2 regions of the Cronobacter sakazakii genome follow, and region 2 is predicted to be linked to the other one. Evidence: predicted binding sites of a transcription regulator. Region 2 holds the regulator's gene; the other holds the start of a gene.
What was found. The regulator PurR, encoded in region 2, represses purine synthesis genes. The targets are predictions, from matches to a motif close to CANGCAAACGTTTGCNTG.
Positions count from the first base shown of each region.

Region 1 (5,857 bases), 1.8 Mb from region 2:
CAGGTCGGAACTTACCCGACAAGGAATTTCGCTACCTTAGGACCGTTATAGTTACGGCCGCCGTTTACCGGGGCTTCGATCAGGAGCTTCTCTTGCGATAACCCCATCAATTAACCTTCCGGCACCGGGCAGGCGTCACACCGTATACGTCCACTTTCGTGTTTGCACAGTGCTGTGTTTTTAATAAACAGTTGCAGCCAGCTGGTATCTTCGACTGACTTCAGCTCCACCCGCAGGGGCTTCACCTACATGTCAGCGTGCCTTCTCCCGAAGTTACGGCACCATTTTGCCTAGTTCCTTCACCCGAGTTCTCTCAAGCGCCTTGGTATTCTCTACCTGACCACCTGTGTCGGTTTGGGGTACGATTTGATGTTACCTGATGCTTAGAGGCTTTTCCTGGAAGCAGGGCATTTGTCACTTCAGCACCGTGGTGCCTCGTCATCACGCCTCAGCCTTAACTTTCCGGATTTGCCTGGAAAGTCAGCCTACACGCTTAAACCGGGACAACCGTCGCCCGGCCGACATAGCCTTCTCCGTCCCCCCTTCGCAGTAACACCAAGTACAGGAATATTAACCTGTTTCCCATCGACTACGCCTTTCGGCCTCGCCTTAGGGGTCGACTCACCCTGCCCCGATTAACGTTGGACAGGAACCCTTGGTCTTCCGGCGAGCGGGCTTTTCACCCGCTTTATCGTTACTTATGTCAGCATTCGCACTTCTGATACCTCCAGCATGCCTCACAGCACACCTTCGCAGGCTTACAGAACGCTCCCCTACCCAACAACGCATAAGCGTCGCTGCCGCAGCTTCGGTGCATGGTTTAGCCCCGTTACATCTTCCGCGCAGGCCGACTCGACCAGTGAGCTATTACGCTTTCTTTAAATGATGGCTGCTTCTAAGCCAACATCCTGGCTGTCTGGGCCTTCCCACATCGTTTCCCACTTAACCATGACTTTGGGACCTTAGCTGGCGGTCTGGGTTGTTTCCCTCTTCACGACGGACGTTAGCACCCGCCGTGTGTCTCCCGTGATAACATTCTCCGGTATTCGCAGTTTGCATCGGGTTGGTAAGCCGGGATGGCCCCCTAGCCGAAACAGTGCTCTACCCCCGGAGATGAGTTCACGAGGCGCTACCTAAATAGCTTTCGGGGAGAACCAGCTATCTCCCGGTTTGATTGGCCTTTCACCCCCAGCCACAGGTCATCCGCTAATTTTTCAACATTAGTCGGTTCGGTCCTCCAGTTAGTGTTACCCAACCTTCAACCTGCCCATGGCTAGATCACCGGGTTTCGGGTCTATACCCTGCAACTTAACGCCCGGTTAAGACTCGGTTTCCCTTCGGCTCCCCTATACGGTTAACCTTGCTACAGAATATAAGTCGCTGACCCATTATACAAAAGGTACGCAGTCACCCTCTTACGAAGGCTCCCACTGCTTGTACGTACACGGTTTCAGGTTCTGTTTCACTCCCCTCGCCGGGGTTCTTTTCGCCTTTCCCTCACGGTACTGGTTCACTATCGGTCAGTCAGGAGTATTTAGCCTTGGAGGATGGTCCCCCCATCTTCAGACAGGATATCACGTGTCCCGCCCTACTCATCGAGCTCACAGCCTGTGTGCCTTCGTGTACGGGGCTGTCACCCTGTATCGCCGGCCTTTCCAGACCGTTCCACTGACACACAAGCTGATTCAGGCTCTGGGCTGTTCCCCGTTCGCTCGCCGCTACTGGGGGAATCTCGGTTGATTTCTTTTCCTCGGGGTACTTAGATGTTTCAGTTCCCCCGGTTCGCCTCGTTAGCCTATGTATTCAGCTAACGATGATGCACCGAAGTGCACCGGGTTTCCCCATTCGGACATCGCCGGTTATAACGGTTCATATCACCTTACCGGCGCTTTTCGCAGATTAGCACGTCCTTCATCGCCTCTGACTGCCAGGGCATCCACCGTGTACGCTTGTTCGCTTAACCTCACAACCCGAAGAAGTCTTCGTGCTGCGAGTTTGAGAGACTCTGACACACCGCGCATTTCTTATTACGGAGAAATACAGCAGCGTGTCTGTTTCAATTTTCAGCTTGTTCCGGATTGTTAAAGAGCAAATACTTCGCAGTATACTCACTGAGTACACTCTGAAGTGATGGTGGAGCTATGCGGGATCGAACCGCAGACCTCCTGCGTGCAAAGCAGGCGCTCTCCCAGCTGAGCTATAGCCCCATCGTAGTTAAACCTCTTCAACTCCTGCGGAGTTGGTAGGCCTGAGTGGACTTGAACCACCGACCTCACCCTTATCAGGGGTGCGCTCTAACCACCTGAGCTACAAGCCTGTAGAGGTTTTGCTTCTTTACTTTCTATCAGACAATCTGTGTGAGCACGCGAGGTTGTATCTTTCAGGTAAGGAGGTGATCCAACCGCAGGTTCCCCTACGGTTACCTTGTTACGACTTCACCCCAGTCATGAATCACAAAGTGGTAAGCGCCCTCCCGAAGGTTAAGCTACCTACTTCTTTTGCAACCCACTCCCATGGTGTGACGGGCGGTGTGTACAAGGCCCGGGAACGTATTCACCGTGGCATTCTGATCCACGATTACTAGCGATTCCGACTTCATGGAGTCGAGTTGCAGACTCCAATCCGGACTACGACGCACTTTATGAGGTCCGCTTGCTCTCGCGAGGTCGCTTCTCTTTGTATGCGCCATTGTAGCACGTGTGTAGCCCTGGTCGTAAGGGCCATGATGACTTGACGTCATCCCCACCTTCCTCCGGTTTATCACCGGCAGTCTCCTTTGAGTTCCCGGCCGAACCGCTGGCAACAAAGGATAAGGGTTGCGCTCGTTGCGGGACTTAACCCAACATTTCACAACACGAGCTGACGACAGCCATGCAGCACCTGTCTCAGAGTTCCCGAAGGCACTCCCGCATCTCTGCAGGATTCTCTGGATGTCAAGACCAGGTAAGGTTCTTCGCGTTGCATCGAATTAAACCACATGCTCCACCGCTTGTGCGGGCCCCCGTCAATTCATTTGAGTTTTAACCTTGCGGCCGTACTCCCCAGGCGGTCGACTTAACGCGTTAGCTCCGGAAGCCACGCCTCAAGGGCACAACCTCCAAGTCGACATCGTTTACGGCGTGGACTACCAGGGTATCTAATCCTGTTTGCTCCCCACGCTTTCGCACCTGAGCGTCAGTCTTCGTCCAGGGGGCCGCCTTCGCCACCGGTATTCCTCCAGATCTCTACGCATTTCACCGCTACACCTGGAATTCTACCCCCCTCTACGAGACTCAAGCTGACCAGTTTCAAATGCAGTTCCCAGGTTGAGCCCGGGGATTTCACATCTGACTTAATCAACCGCCTGCGTGCGCTTTACGCCCAGTAATTCCGATTAACGCTTGCACCCTCCGTATTACCGCGGCTGCTGGCACGGAGTTAGCCGGTGCTTCTTCTGCGGGTAACGTCAATTGCTGTGGTTATTAACCACAACACCTTCCTCCCCGCTGAAAGTACTTTACAACCCGAAGGCCTTCTTCATACACGCGGCATGGCTGCATCAGGCTTGCGCCCATTGTGCAATATTCCCCACTGCTGCCTCCCGTAGGAGTCTGGACCGTGTCTCAGTTCCAGTGTGGCTGGTCATCCTCTCAGACCAGCTAGGGATCGTCGCCTAGGTGAGCCGTTACCCCACCTACTAGCTAATCCCATCTGGGCACATCTGATGGCATGAGGCCCGAAGGTCCCCCACTTTGGTCCGTAGACGTTATGCGGTATTAGCTACCGTTTCCAGTAGTTATCCCCCTCCATCAGGCAGTTTCCCAGACATTACTCACCCGTCCGCCACTCGTCAGCAGAGCAGCAAGCTGCTCCCTGTTACCGTTCGACTTGCATGTGTTAGGCCTGCCGCCAGCGTTCAATCTGAGCCATGATCAAACTCTTCAATTAAAAGTCTGATGCTCAAAGAATTAAACTGTTAGTTCGTAATGAATTAACTGTTGTTCACTTGAGACTTGATATTCGTTTATCGTCCGTAGACGTTAAGATATCAGTGCCCCGAGTGCCCACACAGATTGTCTGATAAATTGTTAAAGAGCGGTGCGACGCGGCCTTCAGCCTGCTGTCGCGAGGTGGCGTATATTACGCTTTCCTCTTTCAGAGTCAACCCTTAATTTCAGGATTTTTCTCTTTCCGACTCACCGTCGCTGTGGGATGTTTCTCATCAGCGCCGTGTCGATGGAGGCGCATTATAGGGAGTTCTCTTCGCGCCGCAATACCTAAATCGCAGAAAAATGACTGACTGCTGCATTCCCCAGCAAAACCCCGGTTTATACGCATTTGCGCACAGAGTTATCCACAGACAGCCCGCACGCCGAAAATTTGCGAGCGCCACGCAAACGTTTTCGCTACAATGCGGGCCTGTTAGCGCCACACGCTTTTTCAGGAGCGTGAGCTACATTTCAGTAAAAAATGGCTGGAATTTAGCTAACGCTCTTCTGTAATGATCAAATCCAGGGGATTTATACATGCAACAACCTCGTCCTGTACGCCGCGCTCTGCTCAGCGTTTCTGACAAAGCCGGTATCGTCGACTTCGCCCGCGCCCTCTCAACGCGTGGGGTTGAGCTCCTCTCCACGGGCGGCACGGCTCGTCTGCTGGCGGAAGCTGGCCTGCCGGTAACGGAAGTCTCCGATTACACGGGCTTTCCGGAAATGATGGACGGCCGCGTTAAAACCCTGCACCCGAAAGTCCATGGCGGCATTCTGGGACGCCGCGGTCAGGACGACGACATCATGGCGCAGCATGCTATTTCCCCCATTGATATGGTCGTGGTGAACCTTTACCCGTTCGCACAGACGGTCGCACGTGAAGGCTGCACGCTGGAAGACGCGGTTGAGAATATCGATATCGGCGGCCCGACGATGGTCCGCTCCGCCGCCAAGAACCATAAAGATGTCGCCATTGTGGTGAAGAGCAGTGACTACACCGCCATTATTGATGAGCTGGATGCGAATAACGGCTCGCTGACGTTTGATACGCGTTTCGATCTGGCGATCAAAGCTTTCGAACATACGGCCGCATATGACAGCATGATAGCCAACTACTTCGGCAGCCTGGTTCCTGCCTATCATGGAGAAACCACTGCCCCTGCTGGCCGCTTCCCGCGCACTCTCAACCTGAACTTTATCAAGAAGCAGGATATGCGTTACGGCGAGAACAGCCATCAGCAGGCTGCCTTCTATATAGAAGAAGAAATAAAAGAAGCGTCTGTCGCGACCGCCCGCCAGGTTCAGGGTAAAGCGCTCTCTTATAACAACATCGCCGATACCGACGCCGCGCTGGAGTGCGTGAAGGAATTCAGCGAACCGGCCTGCGTGATTGTGAAGCATGCCAACCCGTGCGGCGTTGCTGTCAGTAGCTCAATTCTCGACGCCTATGATCGCGCATATAAAACCGACCCGACGTCCGCCTTTGGCGGCATTATCGCCTTTAACCGCGAGCTGGATGCCGAAACCGCGCAAGCGATCGTTTCCCGCCAGTTCGTTGAAGTCATCATTGCGCCGTCCGCCAGTGACGACGCCCTGAAAATCACCGCCGCGAAGCAAAACGTGCGCGTACTGGTGTGCGGCGAATGGCAGTCTCGCGTACCGGGCCTCGATTTCAAACGCGTTAACGGCGGCCTGCTGGTTCAGGACCGCGATCTGGGCATGGTGACCGAAGCCGATCTGCGCGTGGTGACAAAACGCCAGCCAACCGAACAGGAGCTGCGCGACGCGCTCTTTTGCTGGAAAGTGGCGAAGTTCGTTAAATCCAACGCGATTGTTTACGCGCGCGACAACATGACCATCGGTATTGGCGCAGGGCAGATGAGCCGCGT
Region 1 is NZ_CP011047.1:657,396-663,252, forward strand. It holds rRNA gene CSK29544_RS03085 (23S ribosomal RNA) at 1-1,963, opposite strand, end outside; tRNA gene CSK29544_RS03090 (tRNA-Ala) at 2,132-2,207, opposite strand; tRNA gene CSK29544_RS03095 (tRNA-Ile) at 2,241-2,317, opposite strand; rRNA gene CSK29544_RS03100 (16S ribosomal RNA) at 2,386-3,927, opposite strand; gene purH (bifunctional phosphoribosylaminoimidazolecarboxamide formyltransferase/IMP cyclohydrolase) at 4,506-5,857, shown strand, end outside.
Region 1: the regulator PurR is predicted to act here: its motif matches at 4,370-4,387, upstream of purH (bifunctional phosphoribosylaminoimidazolecarboxamide formyltransferase/IMP cyclohydrolase).

Region 2 (5,857 bases):
AAGGGCGTTCTGTTATCAAAAAAATGATGATCACCCGTCAGCAGTGCCAGCAAATCGCCAACGGATGGCGCGGACAGCTCTCCATCGCGGTGGATAATATCGTGCGCCCGGAACGCGTCCGGCGGCTGGTGCTCGATTTCTACCGGCACTTCTCTGATGTGGAGTTGCAGGTGTCGCAGGAAGTCTTTAACGGCGTCTGGGACGCGCTGGCGGACGGGCGCGTGGAGCTTGCGATTGGTGCCACACAGGCGATACCGGTCGGTGGGCGCTTCGCGTTTCGTGATATGGGCATGCTGAGCTGGCGTTGCGTAGTGGCGCACCATCATCCGCTGGCACAGCACGCGGGCGCGCTCAGCGACGACAGGCTGCGCGATTACCCGTCGCTGGTGCTGGAAGATACATCGCGATCGCTGCCCAAGCGCATTACCTGGCTTCTGGATAACCAGCGGCGCGTGGTAGTGCCGGACTGGCACTGCGCCGCCGATGCGCTGAGCGAAGGGCTCTGTATCGGCATGGTGCCGACACATTTCGCGAAGCCATGGCTCGATAGCGGGGAGTGGCGCGCGTTGACGCTGGAAAACCCGTTCCCGGACGCCGCCTGCTGTCTGACGTGGCGGCAAAGCGACGCCTCGCCCGCGCTGCGCTGGCTGCTCGATTATCTGGGGGACAGTGAAACGCTGAACAAGGAGTGGCTGCGGGAGCCGCAGTGATACGGCTCCCGGAAGGATTAACGGCGATAGTCGCGGAACGGGCCGTCCGCCACCGAGCGGCGTTCGATCAGGCGCGGATGCACCTCAATCGTCTGCGACTCTTCGCGCTTATTCACGATGCGGTCGAGCAGCATATTGAACGCGGTCTGGCCGAGCGTTTCTTTTGGCTGATGGATAGTCGTCAGTGCCGGGCTAAAGAAACGCGCGTTGCGTACGTTGTCGTAGCCGATGATCGAAATATCCTGCGGTACGCGCAGGCCCATCTCATCGGCGGCGCAGATAGCGCCCATCGCCATAATATCGCCGCCGCAGAACACGGCAGTCGGGCGCTGCGGCTGCGAGAGGATCTGCTGCATCGCGCGGTAACCGGATTCCGGCTCGAAATCGCCCTGCACGATCCAGTTTTCCGGCACTTTAATGACCGCTTCTTCCAGCGCTTTCATAAAGCCTGAGAAACGCCCGACGCCGGTGTTACGCTCAAGCTGCCCCGGAATCACGCCAATATCACGATGGCCGCGCTCAATCAGATAACGCCCGGCGAGATAACCGCCCTGGAACGCGTTATCTATAACCGAGTCCGTAAAATCGGCTTTCGCTTCACCCCAGTCCATCACCACCATCGGGATATGACGGTACTCTTCAAGCGTGGAAAGCAGCGGCTGCGGGTATTCCGAACACATCACCAGCAGGCCGTCGACGCGCTTTTGCGCCATCATCGACAGATACGCGCGCTGCTTTTCCAGGTTGTTATGCGCGTTGCCCAAAATCAGCGTATAGCCTTTGGCGAAGCAGCTGTTTTCAACGGCTTCAATGATTTCGGCGAAATAGGGCGCTTCGCTACTGGTCGCCAGCAGCCCGATAGATTTGGTGTGATTCACCTTCAGGCTGCGCGCCACGGCGCTTGGCGAATAGTGTAATTCTTTGATAGCCGCCCAAACCGCATTGCGCGTCTCTTCCGCCACAAAACGGGTTTTGTTAATCACATGTGAGACTGTTGTTGTGGAAACGTTGGCTCGCTTCGCGACGTCTTTAATTGTTGCCATTAATAATCACTCCAGACCCCTGGCTGAGCCGTGTAAAATCACGGGTTAATCGTTTGCCTGTACACACCCCTGACTGCCGCGAGGAGAGTGCGGCATGCCGGGAAACGCGACATTTTTCGTGAGGAGGGGTCGATGGCCGGTACCGAATAAAGTAGCGACGAATTTTGGCTTATCTTTATCGAAAGGGGAAGAGGGAAAACGCATATCTGGTTAAATGTCGCAGGATTTTTCGGCCCGTTTATGCAAAAATGCGCACTACCTGATTTTTATGGGGTCTTTAAGGAGAATACCATGAGTACCGATCTGAAATTTTCGCTGGTCACGACGCTGGTTGTACTGGGCCTGATTGTGGCGGGCGCATTTACCGCCATTCTGCATTAAGCGACAGGCGGGAGCGCACCTGTTCTCCCGCTTTCTTAAACTTTTCTTGCGTTTAAGCGCCGATTCCCCGCTGTTTTCTTTCTTTTTCCCGTTATTCCCTTTAGATTCGCTAATAACAATGAGCGCGTGTTCTTAACAGCTGCGCAATAATATTTTGCTGTTTTTGTCCCTTATCTTTTCTGATTGCGAGTGTCATCCTTTTCTGCATCCTGCTGTAACGTCGGGCGTTCCCGGCGCTGTTGTACAATTTCTGGAGCAATGAATGAAAGTCAATTTTCCGTTACTGGCACTGGCTATCGGTGCTTTTGGCATTGGCACGACCGAGTTTTCCCCGATGGGGTTGTTGCCGGTAATAGCGAACGGCGTCAACGTCTCCATTCCGGCCGCCGGTATGCTGATTAGCGCCTACGCGGTCGGCGTGATGGTAGGCGCACCGCTGATGACGCTTTTACTGTCGCACCGCGCACGGCGTAGCGCGTTGATTTTTCTGATGGCGATTTTTACGCTCGGTAACGTGCTGTCAGCACTGGCACCGGATTATATGACGCTGATGGCCTCGCGTATCCTCACCAGCCTTAACCACGGCGCGTTCTTCGGGCTCGGCTCGGTGGTGGCGGCAAGCGTGGTGCCAAAGCATAAACAGGCGAGCGCCGTCGCGACGATGTTTATGGGCCTGACCATCGCCAATATCGGCGGCGTGCCGGCGGCCACCTGGCTTGGTGAAACCATCGGCTGGCGAATGTCGTTTCTGGCGACGGCCGGTCTTGGCCTGGTGGCGATGGCGAGCCTCTGGTTTTCCCTGCCAAAAGGCGGCAGCGGCGAGCGCCCGGATGTGAAAAGCGAACTGGCCGTGTTGATGCGCCCGCAGGTGGTGAGCGCGCTGCTGACGACGGTGCTCGGCGCGGGCGCGATGTTTACGCTCTATACCTATATCGCGCCTGTGTTGCACCACATCACTGACGCCAGCGCGGCGTTCGTCACCGCCATGCTGGTGCTGATTGGCGTCGGGTTTTCCATCGGCAACTATCTGGGCGGCCGCCTGGCGGACCGCTCGGTGAGCGGCACGCTGAAAGGCTTCCTGATGCTGCTTATCGTCATTATGGCGGCTATTCCGTGGCTTGCGAAAACGGAAATCGGCGCGGCGGTGAGCATGGTGGTATGGGGGGCTGCGACTTTCGCGGTAGTGCCGCCTCTGCAGATGCGCGTGATGCGTGTCGCCAGCGAAGCGCCGGGCCTGTCGTCATCGGTGAATATCGGGGCGTTTAATCTCGGTAACGCGCTTGGCGCGGCGGCGGGCGGGGCCGTTATCCATGCGGGCTTCGGCTATAGCGTAGTGCCAGTGATGGGCGCGCTGATTGCCGCACTCGGCCTGCTGCTGGTGCTGATCTCCAGCCGTCGCGAAGCGCAAATGGCGTGCAGCGCTGAATAATCCATGCTGCCATATAAAAGAAAACGGAGAAGGGTGACCTTCTCCGTTTTTTTGTGAGGATAAATCGATTAACGAATAGTGCGCGGCGTCATCACCCGGCGCGCGCCGACATAGTGACGCTGCCAGTAATCTTCGCTCAGCGAGGTTATCTGGATTTCCTGGCCGCTGCGCGGTGACTGAATAAATTTGCCGTTGCCGACATAGACGCCGACGTGATCGGCGGTGCCACGGCCCTGAGTGCGGAAGAACACCAGGTCGCCGCTTTCCAGCTCGCCACGGTTAACCGGCGCGGCGTCGCGCAGGTGATACATTTCGTTGGCGGTGCGCGGAATGCGGAATTTCACCAGATCTTTATAGGCATACCAGACGAGGCCGCTGCAGTCGAAACCGGTACGCGGCGACGTGCCGCCCCAGTGGTACGGCTTGCCTATCTGGTTCATCAGCTTGTTCATGGCGGTGGTCTGGGCTTTCTTCACGCGCGCTTTGTGTGCGTCGGCAATCGTGAGCGGCCCGTTCACGCATTTGGTTTTGCGATTTTTTCGTGTTTTGGCACAGGTCTGCGCGCTCAGGCGGTTGCTGGCCTGTTTGCCAGAAGTGGTGGAAGGGCTGCGGGAAGCGGTTTTACTGACGGAAGAGGTGGTTTTGCTGGTGCGTTTTGCGGTGCTGTTTCGCTTCTCGCTGGCGGTTTTCGCCGTTTTGGTTTTCGTTGCGTTGTTACTTTTCTTGGCGGTTTTTGTGCTGGTTTTCTTTTTCACCGTACTGGAGTGCGCTTTTTGCACCTTCGAGGCGCGCGTCTGCTCCGACGCCTGCGCGAACGGTGCAAAAGCCAGTGATGAAGTCATTAATAAAGCACAGAGCGTGAGAGCAATTTTTGTTTTGCGCGCCACTGAGCATTCCCCTGCATAAAGCCGGCAATCATGCCAACGGATGAATTTTAAGAGCTTGCTGATTCTAATCTAAAAAAATGACCAAAGTTAAGCAGCAAATCGTCTTCTGAACGTAGTTTCGTTAACCGGCGCACTCTTTTTCGCCAGTTGCCGCTGCGCCGACGCGCATTTTAGCGCGCCTTCTCAGAGGAGAATATCGGCAGCTTACAGAAAAGTGTTATTATTTGCTTCTCTTTCACCACGGCACGGCACCGGGCTTAAGCGCAAGATTATGCATTTTCGGGACGCTCCGGAGCCGCTACAATGTAAAGCTAACGCCGTAATGACGCTTGAGGAAGTAAGACAATGAGCACTACGCTTGAAAAAATTCAACGCCAGATCGCTGAAAACCCGATTCTGCTGTACATGAAAGGCTCCCCGAAACTGCCGAGCTGCGGCTTCTCCGCACAGGCCGTACAGGCGCTCTCTGCCTGCGGCGAGCGTTTTGCGTATGTCGATATCCTGCAAAACCCGGATATCCGTGCAGAACTGCCGAAATACGCTAACTGGCCGACCTTCCCGCAGCTGTGGGTGGATGGCGAACTGGTCGGTGGCTGCGATATCGTTATCGAAATGTATCAGCGTGGCGAACTGCAGACGCTTATCAAAGAGACGGCGGCGAAATATAATTCGGCAACGCCGGACGCAGAGTAATCCCGTCGCGCGTTATCGCGCAGACAAAAAAGCGGCCCTGAGAGGCCGCTTTTTTTTGCGCTGCGTTAGCTTATTCGCCGTCCTGCGGCGTCGTGTCTTCTGCGGCGAGCGGCGGCACCGGCCAGCCGCCCAGACGCTTCCAGCGGTTAACGATTTCGCAAAACAGCAGGGCGGTTTGCTCGGTGTCGTAAAGTGCCGAATGCGCCTGGGTGCTGTCAAACGGCATGCCCGCCGCGATACACGCTTTTGCGAGCACCGTCTGGCCAAGCGCCAGCCCGCTTAATGCCGCGGTGTCGAACGTCACAAACGGGTGGAACGGATTACGTTTGAGCGACGCGCGCTCGGCGGCCGCCATCATAAAGCTGTGATCGAACGTGGCGTTGTGCGCCACCATAATCGCGCGGTTGCAGTTACTCTCTTTCATGCCCTTGCGCACCATTTTAAAAATGGCATGCAGCGCGTCATATTCGCTGACGGCGCCGCGCAGCGGATTGTGCGGATCGATACCGTTAAAGGCCAGCGCTTCCGGCTGAAGAATCGCGCCTTCAAAAGGCTCAACGTGAAAATGCAGTGTTTCATCGGGGGTGAGCCAGCCGTCAGCATCCATTTTCAGCGTCACGGCGGCGATTTCCAGCAGCGCGTCGGTTTTGGCGTTAAAACCGGCGGTTTCCACATCGATGACAACAGGGTAAAAGCCACGAAAACGGTCGGACA
Region 2 is NZ_CP011047.1:3,403,351-3,409,207, reverse strand. It holds gene punR (DNA-binding transcriptional activator PunR) at 1-710, shown strand, start outside; gene purR (HTH-type transcriptional repressor PurR) at 728-1,753, opposite strand; gene cydH (cytochrome bd-I oxidase subunit CydH) at 2,045-2,134, shown strand; gene CSK29544_RS16225 (MFS transporter) at 2,397-3,563, shown strand; gene CSK29544_RS16220 (C40 family peptidase) at 3,632-4,450, opposite strand; gene grxD (monothiol glutaredoxin 4) at 4,796-5,143, shown strand; gene rnt (ribonuclease T) at 5,214-5,857, opposite strand, start outside.